2 regions of the Bradyrhizobium sp. STM 3566 genome follow, and region 2 is predicted to be linked to the other one. Evidence: riboswitches for the same ligand, from Rfam matches in the RefSeq annotation. Region 2 holds a riboswitch; the other holds the start of a gene.
What was found. Region 2 has a riboswitch for glycine ahead of P6U27_RS13580 (D-amino acid dehydrogenase). Riboswitches for the same ligand answer to the same signal wherever they lie in the genome.
Positions count from the first base shown of each region.

Region 1: linked by a shared signal. The riboswitch ahead of P6U27_RS31220 (D-amino acid dehydrogenase) and the one ahead of P6U27_RS13580 (D-amino acid dehydrogenase) in region 2 are both predicted to bind glycine.

Region 1 covers NZ_CP120692.1:6,553,062-6,560,222, reverse strand. The annotation lists gene P6U27_RS31235 (MFS transporter) at 1-276, opposite strand, end outside; gene P6U27_RS31230 (Lrp/AsnC family transcriptional regulator) at 1,016-1,492, opposite strand; partial or broken gene P6U27_RS31225 (IS3 family transposase) at 1,875-3,062, shown strand; gene P6U27_RS31220 (D-amino acid dehydrogenase) at 3,470-4,717, opposite strand; glycine riboswitch at 4,779-4,866, opposite strand; glycine riboswitch at 4,870-4,969, opposite strand; gene P6U27_RS31215 (D-aminoacyl-tRNA deacylase) at 5,771-6,709, shown strand; gene P6U27_RS31210 (M24 family metallopeptidase) at 6,795-7,161, shown strand, end outside.
Region 2 covers NZ_CP120692.1:2,864,305-2,871,465, reverse strand. The annotation lists gene P6U27_RS13590 (ABC transporter substrate-binding protein) at 1-1,414, opposite strand, end outside; gene P6U27_RS13585 (M20/M25/M40 family metallo-hydrolase) at 1,682-2,809, shown strand; glycine riboswitch at 2,916-3,020, shown strand; glycine riboswitch at 3,024-3,136, shown strand; gene P6U27_RS13580 (D-amino acid dehydrogenase) at 3,205-4,506, shown strand; gene P6U27_RS13575 (ABC transporter permease) at 4,685-5,626, shown strand; gene P6U27_RS13570 (ABC transporter permease) at 5,646-6,533, shown strand; gene P6U27_RS13565 (ABC transporter ATP-binding protein) at 6,690-7,161, shown strand, end outside.

The sequences.
Region 1 (7,161 bases), 3.7 Mb from region 2:
CGCGACAAGCATCACGATCCGCCGGTCATACATATCCGCAATTGCTCCTGCGGGCATCGAAATCAGCATAACCGGTAACAAAAACGCTGTCTGCACAAGCGCAACTTTGTCCGCCGACGTTGTCATCTGAGTCATCGCCCACGCTGCGCCGACGCTCCGGATCAGGGCGCCCAGGTTCGTAAGGAGACTCGCAAGCCAGATACGCCGAAAGGTGATATGGCGGAAGGGCGCTGTTATACCTTCAGTGCTAATTGTGCGAGGCTTGAGACGAGTCATCTAGCTTGCTGCCTTACCCCGGATGGCTCGACAAATGAGAAGACGGTAGTGGCAAACGGGAGGCGTCATTCGACTTGCGCTGCTTAGATGTAAGAGAAACCTCAAAATAGTCAGCTTCACGCCAAGGGTTCCGCCTCGACTATCCCGATCCTGACGAGTAAACCGTAGTCACTCCCTGCGAGATGCCGCCGAAGGCCAGGTGCCACTCAACTCAGCCAGAGGTCTTATCCTTTCGGCGCCTTGTATTGACTCCAAAAGTTGATTTCTTCGTGACAGGCGCCGCCGAGCGAGGCGCGGCGCCTTGGCGCGCCACTGAAGCGGAGCCGATCTTCTTAGATCTGACCAAAGGTCAGCAGCGATGAACGCATATAGGTGAGGCCATACTCTAAAGTGGTTTGAATATTTCATCACGCGTAGCCACATAGAGCACAAAATCGAAGGAAACTCTCAGCGTTTTACCCGCACTACGCGACGAAAAAGGGCGCTAGCGAGGTGCGCTGCCCAACCGACGTCTCTCGTCGGTAAGTGTTTGCGGGTTCATCGGATCGGGTCATTCAGCTCGCTCGCGCCACGAAGCGCCCCCCAATGAGCGGTCGGCGTTGATAGCCGAGAGGAGTCGCCACTCAGTCGAAGTTGCACGCCAATGCGCGAAGACCTGCGCTCGTTTCGCAACCGGTGCCGCGACACCTTACCGGACTTGCTTTGGTAGGTGAGCCGGGTCTGGTGGCGAGACACTCTTTCAATCCTCGGACGGAGCCTCAATTGGAATTGCAAATCCGACTTTTACCCGGTCCATGACCACCATGGTCTTGAAGCCCTTGATATCGGGGTTCTCACGGAAAAATCGCCGCGTGAACTCCTCATAGTCATCCATGGTGCGTGCAGTTATGTAGAGGACAAAGTCAGCATCGCCTGTAACGTAAAACCCATTGACGACTTCAACGGATGATTTGATCGCCTTTTTGAATCTATCGATTATGTCGGAGCGCTCCCGCTCCAATGTCACCAGCACAAGCATCTGAATAGGTCTTCCGACCGCCTTGGCCGAAACGATCGAAACGTCCGCCTCGATGATGCCGTCCGAGCGAAGCCTCTTCAGCCTGCGTTGACAGGCGGTAGCGGAAAGCCCGGCTAGTTCGCCAATCGTCTCGGATGTGAGACGGTTGTTCTTTTGCACGATCTCCAGGATGTGAGCGTCGATTCGGTCGTATCGCATAACAGGCTCCGGGGGCAGCGAGGAGATTCTGCGAAGGATCGGTTCTTCCGCAGAAAAACATCTCGTATTAAGCAAATCTCGTCGAAAAAAATCGCCGTCACATAAGTATCGTCGATCTAACAACAAATACAAGAAATATGCTGCATGGATTGCAAACTGTCCTTCGAAACGCCGCTCGTCCCGTGACGCAGACTTTTCTAAGATGAGCGTCAGCTGCGCGCGCAGCAGTTGCCGTCGCTCCGTAGTGGTTGGGAGTCGACGAGACTTGAGCTTGGCTATGCATCTCGGTGTTTCGGAAGGAGGTGTCGTTGGATCGGTTTGACCTGCCACTGAGTATTTCCTCCAGAAGGAGTTAGAGTCCGGCCCGAGGAAGGACGGACAGATGAAGCGAGCAAGGTTCACGGAAGAGCAGATTATCGCGATATTGAAGGAGCATGAGGCGGGAGCGAAGACGGCTGACCTGGCTCGCAAGCATGGGATCTCCGAAGCGACGATCTACAATTGGAAAGCCAAATTCGGCGGCATGGACGTTTCCGAGGCGAAGCGGCTGAGGGCCTTGGAAGAGGAGAACGCGAAGTTGAAGAAGCTTTTGGCCGAGCAGATGCTCGACGCCGCCGCCCTCCGCGAGCTGCTTTCAAAAAAATGGTAGGGCCCGCCGCCAAGCGCGCTGCGATCGCGCATCTGCAGGCCGTCATGAGCCTGTCGGAACGGCGGGCCTGCTCGATTGTGGGGGCGGATCGGAAGATGATCCGCTATCGCTCCAACCGCCCGCCGGACGCAGTTCTGCGTGGCCGATTGCGCGATCTCGCCAACGAGCGGCGGCGTTTCGGCTATCGCCGGCTATTCGTCTTGCTGCGGCGGGAGGGCGAACCGTCGGGGATCAACCGGATCTACCGGCTTTATCGCGAAGAAGGGCTCACCGTCCGCAAGCGACGAGCCCGCCGCAAGGCCGTGGGGACCCGGGCTCCGATCCTGGTGGAGGCTAAGCCCAATGCCCGCTGGTCGCTGGACTTCGTTCGCGACCAGTTCGCCAACGGCCGGCGCTTCCGCATCCTCAACATCGTCGACGACGTCACCAAGGAATGCCTAGGCGCCATTCCAGAGACGTCGATCTCGGGACGGCGCGTGGCCCGCGAACTGACGGCAATCGTCGAGCGACGCGGAAAGCCAGGAATGATCGTGTCCGACCATGGCACCGAGTTCACCTGCAACGCCATGCTCGCCTGGAGCAAGGACACAGCCATCGCTTGGCACTTTATCGCGCCGGGAAAGCCGATGCAGAACGGCTTTTATCGAGAGTTTTAATGGTCGGATGCGCGATGAACTGCTCAATGAGACCCTATTCTTCGATCTCGACGACGCCCGCGCCAAGATCGCGGGTTCGGTCGCCGACTACAATATCCGTCGGCCTCACTCGTCGCTGAAATACCTCACCCCCGCGGCCTATGCCGCCCACCTCACCGCAACGGACGATCGGCTGCGCAACCCCGACCAGCTCCGCCGATCGTCCGTTGCTCCACCCGCGCCACTTGGCGTACAAACCACCGAGACTCTAACCGCCGCTGGATGAAAGTTCAGTGGCAGCTCAGGTTGGTTTTACGCTTGGGTGAGCGGCGCGAACGGCTTTGGCGCCTGATTCGGGCCGCGCAAAGCTACGTCCTGCCCTAATGCAAACGGCACTTCACGGTGTGTACCGCGTGCGCCTTGCTAAGAAACGACGTCGCTCATGCAGCCCCATCTGGTCGGTGTCCATTCGGGACGGTCGCAACAACTGCGTCATACGAAGGCTTTGGAAACAGCGTGCCAAGTGGTCCGCAGGATCTTACCTGTACAATGAATTGCCGGAACCAAGTCGCCCTGACTGACGGGCGCATCATCCTTCGAAGGCGACTGCAAATCCCGCTTCCGCGCTATCACAAGCGACATGCTCCTGCCGCGATATCGGCGGGAGCATGAACCAGGACCCATTCAACAGGATCAGGACACGGATGCGCTCAGCCGAGTATTGCTGCGGTCTGTCGCAATGACATCAGCGATCATTTCAGCTGTGACAGCGGATAATGTCCAGCCGAGATGGCCATGGCCGGTGTTGTAGAAAACATTCGGGCGTTTGCTTCGGCCAACCCTCGGCATCATGCTAGGTGTCATAGGACGCAAGCCCGCCCATGGCACCACTTGAGCGGTAGACACATCCGGAAACGATCGCTCTACCCACCGTATCAGAGGCTTAATTCGGTCCCAGCGGATGTCGCGGTTTTCGCCATTAAACTCGGCGGTCCCCGCGACCCGGAAGCGATCTTCTCCTAACCGGCTGGTCACGATCTTGGTGGCCTCATCAAGCAGGCTGACACGGGGCGCAGCCTTTTGGCTCGTTTCGTCTCTCAGCTCTACCGTGATGGAGTAGCCCTTGACGGGATAAATGTTTATGTTGTCCCCCAGCATTGAACCAATGCGGCGGCTGCCGACCCCCGCGCAAACCACTGCGCGTTCGGCCTTGAGTTCTTCCTTTAGCGAACCTCGTTTCCAGTGTACGACCACGCCGTCTCGATCGGACCGCATGCCGCAGATCTCGGCACCAAAGACGAAGCGTACGCCCCCTCGCTCGCAAGCCGCAGCGAGGCCGCGCGTAAACTTGTGAATGTCGCCGGTTGAGTCAGACGGGGTAAAGAATCCGCCATAATACTGATCGCGCAGAGCTGGCTCTATTGTAAGCATTTCAGAGGGCGTCACGGGACGGCGATCCAATCCGCCCTTGAGCAGCAACTGATTCACGCGAGAGGCCGCATCGAAGTCGAGCTTGCTCGAGTAAACGTGCAAAATTCCTCGCCGCTCCAAGTCGAAATCGATGCTCTCCCGATCGGCTAGCTCAAAAAGATGCTTGCGAGCAGCTATCGCGAGTTTCGTCGTTTCGATCGTGTTGTGGCGGTAGTTTCGAATCTGGCCTACGAACTCTGCCAGCCAAGTATACTTGTGAAAACTGGGGCTTGGGTTCAGCAACAATGGTGCGTCTTTGCGCAGCATCCACCTCAAGCCTTTAACGATTGTTGCGATGCTATTCCACACCTCGGCATTGCTCGCCGACAATTGGCCGCCGTTCGCAAACGAAGTGTCCATCGCCGGATAGCGCTGGCGATCCAAGACTGTAACCGAATAGCCGCGGCGGGCCAGGGCATAGGCAGTTGTAACTCCGGTGATACCGGATCCTATAATGACGATCGTACTCATCGTGTGCTCCAGGACAGGATTCAACGAACGGTGAATGGCTTCGCCATGTCTCCGTCCCCAAATCTGTCCCTGCACCTGAGAGCTTTGTCCGCAATCCTCGTGGATCACGGTCCCCTTCGGTGGGTGCTGACCAGCACCTCTCTCCAGATCGTCCTCGGTGTACGGTCCTGGGCCTGAGAGTTTCCTTGGGGAGTTGCTCCGTCGGCGGTGATACGCCTTTGCAGGCTTATCGCGCTCTCCCGCACACCATCATCAGACACGATAATACTCTCAGACGTACTCGCTACCTGTCAAGCCGTGATGAATCGTCGGACCCAAAAAGTGGACGCGTAAGCGACAACTCGATTTTTGCCCTAGCTCGAACAACTCGGTGTTTGCCCCAGCTCCCTACCAAGATTAGCAGGTGGTCTGTTGCCTGGTACTATGCTGATCTCGCTTTTTGATGATTGCATTCGCCGGACATCCCAGTGGTTTCGCCCATTGGTTTTCAGCGCGCTATCGGCGGCAAGCGCAGAAATACTGCGGGATCCCCAAAAGAACGCACAATGTTTGCGTGGCGACGCTCTAATAAATAAGCGGTGGTGTAGGACCCTACGAAGCTGTGCCTGGCATGCATCTCTTTCAAAGTCGAGCCAAAATGGAGGACTGCGCGCCTGAGGCGGTCGCTCTGCTCGATGAGAGGCTCTTCACATCGCTTGCGTCGACGTCTCTGGCTTGTGGCGGCAGGATTCGCTGCTCTCGTTCGCCGCGCAGGCAGGTTAAGTTCGCTGATGGTCCGGCGATCCGCTGCCGCGATCTTCAATTTGCGCGAGTTCCGCTCGCTGCTCCGTCAAACAGGCTCGCCCGTAACAGAACTCAGTGCGCGAGGGGCGCGGTTGTGACGCTATTCGGGCTTGAGTTAATCTCCTCCCGCCCGCCCACTCTCGTCGCCGTGCAAGCGCGGATTTCGGTTCAGGGAGCATCGTGTTTTCCGAGAAAGTCGAAAAGACGGCGCCAATTTGAAGATAGACGTCCTGTGCTCTCGATCGGCTTTGAACTGGGCGGAGGGTCTCGATGAGACATGGCGTCTTTGTCTTCTGCGTCGATCGGGAAAAAGACCCCGTCGCGGGGCACGTGCTGGATGCTCTCAAGGCCGAATGCGCTCTCGTTCCAACGAGTTTCGAAGTCGATGGGCACTCCGTCCTCGAAATCGCTGGCCTGCATGACGCCAGAATTTCGATCGTGGCCACGAACGAGGTCGTAAGTAACGACTATGCGCGCTACGCGCCAATCTTGAATGAACGCTTCGGTGATGCCAACGTTATTGGTATCGTGAATTGGCACGAGGGTGCCAACGCGCCAAACGCGATCTTCTCGGTTCAAACGACTGGCGATCTGGGCACGGGAACCTTTAGCGCGGTCGACCCCCGGATTACGCGGGGGCTTCTTCTAGCGATCGAAACCGAGCGGGTCACTTCCGGTCTTGACTCCTTTCGGACTTACCTGGAAGCGACTCATTGGTCGGGCGTCAAGGCTGGTGATACCGGGACCCGTCTCGCTGACCTGCGACCGTCGGCTGTCGATATCGAGATCGGTAGCTCGCCCGAAGATTGGGCAAATCCTGTTGCGGCTCGAGTGCTGGCGCGATCGCTACTGCGAATTTTCGATCGTGTTGAGGAACCGGTACACTCCGTGCTCTGCATCGGAGGCGTTCACTTCGAGCCAAGCTTCACGAATGCGGTATTGCAGTCGCGCGATCGACCCCCGATCGCGGCTAGTCACATCCTACCAAACCACTGGCTCGTGTCGCATGGCTATGACCAGGAAAGTCGTTTGATCGACCTGCGAGCTTGCGTGCATTCCATTGTAGGTGGGATCCAAAGCATCGTGTACCACGACAAGCTAAAGGCGCCTTTTAAGGGAGTTGCTCGCCTGATCGCAGAGGAGCTCGGTGTTCCGATGCTTTCGCATAAAAAACTGCGCGCGGCTCTTGCGAAGGATATTGTAGAATGAGCGCGCGAAGGCGGCCATCTGCTGTCGAACCGGCATCAAAATTGTTGGTCGTCCTGCGATTGACGTGTTTCTCTGGAGAAGAGCGATGAACGGTATGGGGATTGGTTCGATTAGGACCATTCAGTATGATCCGTTTCCCCGGATCGAATACGAGGGCCGCGTCGAGCGCGCGCGGCGTTTGATGAAAGAGCATGCCATTGACGCGCTTCTGGCGACGTCCGAACACAATTTGCGGTATTTCATTGGTGAGCCTAGCACGACCCCGCAGCAGACGACCCGGCCACGATTTCTTCTCATTCTTTCGTCAGCTGACCCCGTTGCCATCGTCCCAGAGGGAATCGACCAGTTTTATAAAGAAACGACCTGGGTAAAAGATTGCCGGAGCTGGCCTAGCCCAAATCCGAAAGATGAGGGTGTGTCCGCCCTTGCACGAGCGGTGTGTGAATTACTGC
Region 2 (7,161 bases):
TGAGCTGCTCGATCTTGGCATCCTCCGCCCAGCCGAACCAGCCGCCCTTCTTGCCCTGGCCGCCGATCGAGAGATTGGCGATCGGGTTGGAGACGTCGGCCGCGACCCAGTTGGTGAAGAACATGTTCCAGCCGCCCTCCTTCGGCGGCTTCTGGCTGGCGCGACGGCTCACCACGGTCTGCCAATCGGTCGCCTGCAGGTCGACCTTGAAGCCGGCCTCGCGCAGCAGCTGGGCCGCAACGATCGGCTGTGCCTTCAGCGTCGTGACGTCGCCAGGTGCCATGATCACGACCGGCGTGCCGTCATAGCCGGATTCGGCGAGCGCCTTCTTCGCTTCGGCCATGCCGTTGCCCTTCACGAGGGTCTCGGCACCGACCTCGGTTGCGAGCGGCGTGTCGCACACGAAGAAGGCACCACAGATCTTCTGATATTTCGGGTTTCCGACCAGCGCGTCGAGAACGTCCTTCTGGTTCATCGCCAGCAAGGCAGCGCGGCGCACCTTCACGTTGTCGAACGGCGGATAGAGGAAGTTCATGCGGCCGAGGGTCTGGAAACCGAACTTATTGGAGACCTCGATCGTGAGCTCCTTGTTCGCTTCCAGCACCGGCAGCATGTCGTATGGCAGATTTTCCATGAAATCGATGTCGCCCGACTGCAGCGCGTTCACCGCGGTCTGCGAGTCCGGCATGGTGATCCACTCGACGCGGTCCACCTTCACCACCTTGCCGCCGGAGGTCCAGCTCGCCGGCTCCTTGCGCGGCACGTAGTCGGTGTTCTTGACATAGACCGCCTTCACGCCGGGCTGGAATTCGCCCTGCACGAACTTGAAGGGACCCGAGCCGATCTGCTCGGGAATCTGCTTGTCCGGCGGCGTCTCGGCGAGACGCTTCGGCATCATGAAGGCGACGCGCGAGGACGGCTTGCCGATGGAGTCGAGGACGAGGCCGTAGGGTTCCTTCAGCTTCAGCGTGATGGTCTTGGCGTCGGTCGCCTCGAGGCTCGCGGTGAAGTCCATGAGCTTCTGGCCCATGCCGTCGACCGCAGCCCAGCGCTTCAGCGAGGCGACGCAGTCCTCCGCCGTCACCGGCGCACCGTCATGCCACTTCAGGCCATCGCGCAGGGTGAAGGTGTAGGTGAGCTTGTCATCGGAGATCTTCCAGTCCGCCATCTGCGGCTGGATCTTGAAATTCGAATCCGGAGCGACCAGCGTGTCGTAGACCATGTAGCCATGGTCACGCGTGATGTAGGCCGTGGTGAAGATCGGGTCGATGATGCGCAGATCCGAATGCATCACCGCCGTGAGGGTCTTGCCGGCCGCCAGCACTGGCGAAGCCAGCGCGGTCGAAAGCGCGACGACCGTCAGCGCAAGTTTGGAGGCGAATGCGCGAGGCCCCCGGCGCGTGAAGTGGAACATAGAGGGTTCTCCTGACGTGAAACTGTTCAAAGGCAGGTTATTGGTTGAGCATGCGGTTCGTTCGTTGAGCGAACTAACCTCATGCAATGCCTTTATCTTTTCGAGACTTGCAGACAGTGTTGAGCGCGTCAATCCGGTTTCGTCGCAAGCCCTCGCGGCGCGCGCACGGGCTCCACAAAGATCAGTTTAGCTCTACAACGCTCTCCGCTGTCCTGCCCCGCGCCGATGCAATGCGCGTTCCATCTTCGCAGCTTGAGAGACATTGAGATGAATCCAGCCAATCTTCCCCTCGATTCCGAGGCCATGCTCGAGGGCCTGCGCACCTGGGTGGAATGCGAGAGTCCGACCTGGGACGCGGGTGCCGTTAACCGCATGCTCGATATCGCAGCGCGGGATATGGCGATCATGGGTGCGACCATCGAGCGCATCGCCGGCCGCCAGGGCTTTGGCGGCGTCATCCGCGCGCGCTTTCCCCATCCGAAGCAGGGCGAGCCGGGAATCCTGATCGCCGGACACATGGATACCGTTCACCCCATCGGCACCATCGAGAAGCTGAAATGGCGGCGCGAGGGCAACAAATGCTACGGCCCCGGCATCTACGACATGAAGGGCGGCAACTATCTCTCGCTGGAAGCAATCCGCCAGCTGGCGCGCGCCTCGTTCACGACGCCGCTGCCGATCACCGTGCTGTTCACGCCGGATGAGGAAGTCGGCACGCCCTCCACGCGCGACATCATCGAGGCCGAAGCCGCACGCAACAAATACGTGCTGGTGCCGGAGCCCGGCCGCGCCGACAACGGCGTCACCACCGGACGTTACGCCATCGCACGCTTCAATCTCGAAGCGACGGGACGGCCGAGCCACGCCGGCGCGACGCTGTCGTCGGGACGTTCGGCGATCCGCGAGATGGCGCGGCAGATCCTCGCGATCGACGCGATGACGACGGAGGATTGCACCTTCTCGGTCGGCGTTGTCCACGGCGGACAATGGGTCAATTGCGTTGCCACGACAGCCACCGGCGAAGCGCTGTCGATGGCCAAGCGTCAGGCCGATCTCGACCGCGGCGTCGAGCGGATGCTGGCGCTGTCGGGCACCAACAACGACGTCACGTTCAAGGTGACCCGCGGCGTGACGCGGCCGGTCTGGGAGCCGGATGCCGGCACCATGGCGCTGTACGAAAAGGCGCGCATCGCCAAATCCCTCGGCGCGGAATTACCGCATGCAAGCTCCGGCGGCGGCTCCGACGGCAACTTCACCGGCGCGATGGGAATCCCAACGCTCGACGGCCTCGGCGTCCGCGGCGGCAACGGCCACACGCTCGAGGAGTTCATCGAGGTCGATAGCCTGGTCGAGCGGGGACGCTTGATGGCGGGATTGCTGGCGACGTTGGAGTAACGGCGCAGCGACGACGCAGGCTTCGCACTGCACAATGCATTGGCAATCGGGGTCGAAATTTAGCCTTGTCCAAAAATGAGGCGTATCGTACTGCTCGGCTTGTGCACGCGACGATGCGGGAGAGATCGCAACGAAGGCATGCTGCTTTCGTTACGGCGCCGACGGAGCAACCGCCCCGGAAACTCTCAGGCAAAAGGACTGTATCGACAGGACGATCTGGAGAGAGACGGCACGATTTGATCATCGTGACGTCCACCGAAGGGGATAGTCCGAGGCTGACCTTCCGAGGTCCGCGCCGGATCAAGCTCTCAGGTAACCGTGACAGATGGGGCGCCGCCAACGGCTTTCGAGCCGGCGGTCAGCCATCTCTAACTCACGGGAGCCCCGACTTCATCATGACTCATATCGCCATCATCGGCGCCGGCATCACCGGCGTAACGACCGCCTATGCCCTGCTGGAACGCGGTTACAAGGTGACGGTGCTCGACAAGCACCGCTATGCCGCAATGGAAACCTCGTTTGCGAACGGCGGACAGCTCTCCGCCAGCAATGCCGAGGTGTGGAACTCTACCGCGACGATCCTGAAGGGCCTGCGCTGGATGTTCCGGCGCGATGCGCCGCTGCTGATGAATCCGCGGCCGAACTGGCACAAATATTCGTGGATGAGCGAGTTCGTCGCCAATATCGGCAACTACCGCGCCAACACCATCGAGACCACGCGGCTGGCGATCGAAGCGCGCAGGCATCTGTTCGACATTGCTGCGCGCGAAGGCATCGACTTCGATCTCGAGCGCCGCGGCATCCTCCACATCTATCGTGACAAGGCCGGCTTTGAATCCGGTCTGCGCGTCAATGCGCTACTGCAGGAAGGTGGCCTCGACCGCCGCCCGGTGACGCCGGAGGAAATCCGCGCGATCGAGCCGACACTGCGGAAGGACTATTATGGCGGCTTCTTCACGCCGTCGGATGCGACCGGCGATATCCACAAGTTCACCCGCGGGCTGGCGGAAGCCTGCAAGCGGCGTGGTGCGACCTTCATTCATGAGGCCAACATCGATTCGATCGCACGGACCGGCAGCGGCTTTGTCATCGGCTGGGCCGATCTCGCGACGAGCGATGCTGACGCGTTTCAACGCGGCATGCTGAAGGCGGACGGCGTCGTGGTCTGCGCGGGCGTTGCGAGCCGTCATTTCGCCGCCCTGCTCGACGAGCGCGTCAACGTCTATCCGGTGAAAGGCTACTCGATCACCGTGCAGCTCGACACCGCCGAGAGCCGCAACGCCACCCCGACCGTGAGCCTGCTCGACGAGGCCGCCAAGATCGTCACCAGCCGGCTCGGGGCCGATCGCTTTCGCGTCGCCGGCACCGCCGAGTTCAACGATTTCAATCGCGACATCCGCGCCGACCGCGTGCAGCCGCTGATCGACTGGGTGCGCAGCAACTTCCCCGCCGTCGAAACGTCGCGCGTCGTGCCCTGGGCCGGGCTGCGCCCGATGATGCCGAACATGATGCCGGTGGTGCGCGCGGGACGGATACCGGGCGTGTTCTTCAACACCGGCCATGGCCATCTCGGCTGGACTCTGTCGGCGGCGACGGCGCAGATGATTGCCCAGACCATCGACGGCTGGCGCGGGCTCAATGCGACGCCGACCGTGCCTTCACTTAGGGGTGAGCATGAACTGCGACATGCATCCTGAGTGGCCGATGCCGGGGACATGCCGGCCTCTTGCTACAGGGCAGCCCTTGGCACACAATTTGCCCCAAGAGGATGGCGTCTCCGGGCAGCCTTTTCAGTCCAAGTGATAGGCATGATAGACACGACAGAATTCCCGGGTGCCTCGAGGCGCCACAAGTTCCGCAGCCGGAGATAGGTGCATGCTGGGTTATCTTATTCGCCGCGTTCTGGCCGCGGTGCCCGTGATGGGCGTCGTCGCTCTGTTCGTGTTCCTGCTGCTGCGGCTGACGCCCGGCGATCCCGCCGCGATCCTCGCCGGCGACAACGCGACGCCGGAACGGCTCGAGCGCATCCGCGCCTCGCTCGGCCTCAACGAGCCGCTGATCGTGCAGTTCATCACCTGGGTGAGCAAGCTGCTGCACGGCGACCTCGGAACCTCGCTGATCTCCAACCTGCCGGTGATGAAGATGATCGGCCAGCGCGTCGAGCCGTCGATCTCGATCGCGCTGTCGACCATCGTCCTCGCCGTGATCGTCGCAGTGCCGCTGGGCGTGATCGCGGCGTGGAAGCACGGCACCTGGATCGACCGTTTCGTGATGGGCCTGTCGGTCCTGGGCTTCTCGGTCCCGGTGTTCGTGGTCGGATATGTCCTGATCGAGATCTTCGCGATCGATTTGCGCTGGGTGCCGGTGCAGGGCTTCCGCAGCATCTCGAACGGCTTCGGGCCGTTCTTCGAGCGTATCATCCTGCCGACCTGCGCATTGTCCTTCATCTACATCGCGTTGATCGCGCGCATGACGCGCGCGGCGATGCTCGACGTGCTCGGCGAGGATTACGTGCGAACGGCGCGTGCGAAAGGCATCAACGAGGTTGCCGTGATGATGCGGCATGCGCTGCGCAACGCCGCCGTGCCGGTGATCACCGTGATCGGCACCGGCTTTGCGCTGCTGATCTCCGGTGTCGTCGTCACCGAGAGCGTGTTCAACATCCCCGGCATCGGCCGCCTCACCGTCGATGCGGTGCTGGCGCGCGACTATCCGGTGATCCAGGCGATGATCCTGCTGACGTCGCTGATCTATGTCGTCGTCAATCTCCTCATCGACGTCGCCTACACCCTGCTCGATCCCCGGATCCGGTACTGAGGCAAGGATAAGAACACACATGTCGGTCGATACCCTTCCCCAGTCGTCCATTCCGATCACGTCGCCACTGCGGCCGCGCTTCGGATTCCTCACCTCGACGCCGATCATCGCCACGGCGACGGTCCTGCTCGCCCTGATCGTGGTGGTCTCGATCGTCGCCCCGCTGATCGCGCCGCATGATCCGATCCAGCTCGCGCCGTCGCAGCGATTGAAGCCGTCCTCGGCGCAATTCCTGCTCGGCACCGACGCTTACGGACGCGACCTGTTGTCGCGCGTGATCTATGGCGGCCGCATCTCGCTTCTGATCGGCATCGGTTCGGCGATCCTGTCGATCGCCATCGGGCTCGCGATCGGCCTCGTCTCCGGCTTCTTCAAGCTGATCGATTCCGTCCTGATGCGCGTGATGGACGGCCTGATGGCGATGCCGAGCATCCTGCTCGCGATCGCCGTGGTCTCGCTCTCCGGCGCCAGCCTCTGGACCGTGCTGATCGCGATCACCATTCCCGAGATCCCGCGCGTGGCGCGCCTGGTCCGCTCCGTCGTGCTGTCGGCGCGCGAGGAGCCTTACGTCGAGGCCGCGATCTCGGTCGGCTCGAGCCTGCCGAAGATCATGTGGCGGCATCTGATGCCGAACACGATCGCTCCGCTGATCGTCCAGGGCACCTATGTCTGCGCAAGCGCGATCCTCACCGAGGCGATCCTCTCCTTCCTCGGCGCCGGCATCTCGCCGGAGACGCCGACCTGGGGCAACATCATGGCCGAGGGTCGCCAGTACTTCCAGATCAAGCCGTCGCTGATCTTCTGGCCGGGCCTCTTGCTCTCGATCGCCATCCTCAGCATCAACCTGATCGGCGACGCCGCACGTGACGCCCTCGATCCCCGCATGAAGCAGCGGGAGGGCAAGTGATTTGTTTCCCCGGCCCATCCCCTTGTTCCGTCATTGCGAGCGAAGCGAAGCAATCCAGTCTGCCTCCGCGGAAGGATTCTGGATTGCTTCGTCGCCAGCGCAGAATTGCTCTGCAATCTTGTCGCGGGCTCCTCGCAATGACGACGGAGTGACCTGATGACCAAACTCGTTCTCGACATCAACAATCTCGTCGTCTCCGTCGGCAAGAAGCCGAAGGGCGCCAACATCATCGATGGCATCTCGATCCAGGTGCGCGAGCGCGAGACGCTGTGTCTCGTCGGCGAAAGCGGCTCGGGCAAGTCGGTGACCTCGCTCACCACGATGGGCCTGCTGCCGAAGGGGACGCTGGTTCCCACCGGCGGCAGCATCAAGCTGGTCGGCGAAGAGGTGCTCACCGCGACCGACCGCCGCCTGCGCCAGCTCCGCGCCACACAGATGGCCATGATCTTCCAGGAGCCGATGACCGCGCTCAATCCGGTGGTGCCGGTCGGCCGCCAGATCGACGAGGTGCTGCGCGCCCATACCGATCTCGATGCCAAAGCGCGCAAGAAGCGCATCCTCGACATGATGGAGCAGGTTCGCCTGCCCCAGGTCGAGCGCATCTTCGCCTCCTATCCGCACCGCCTCT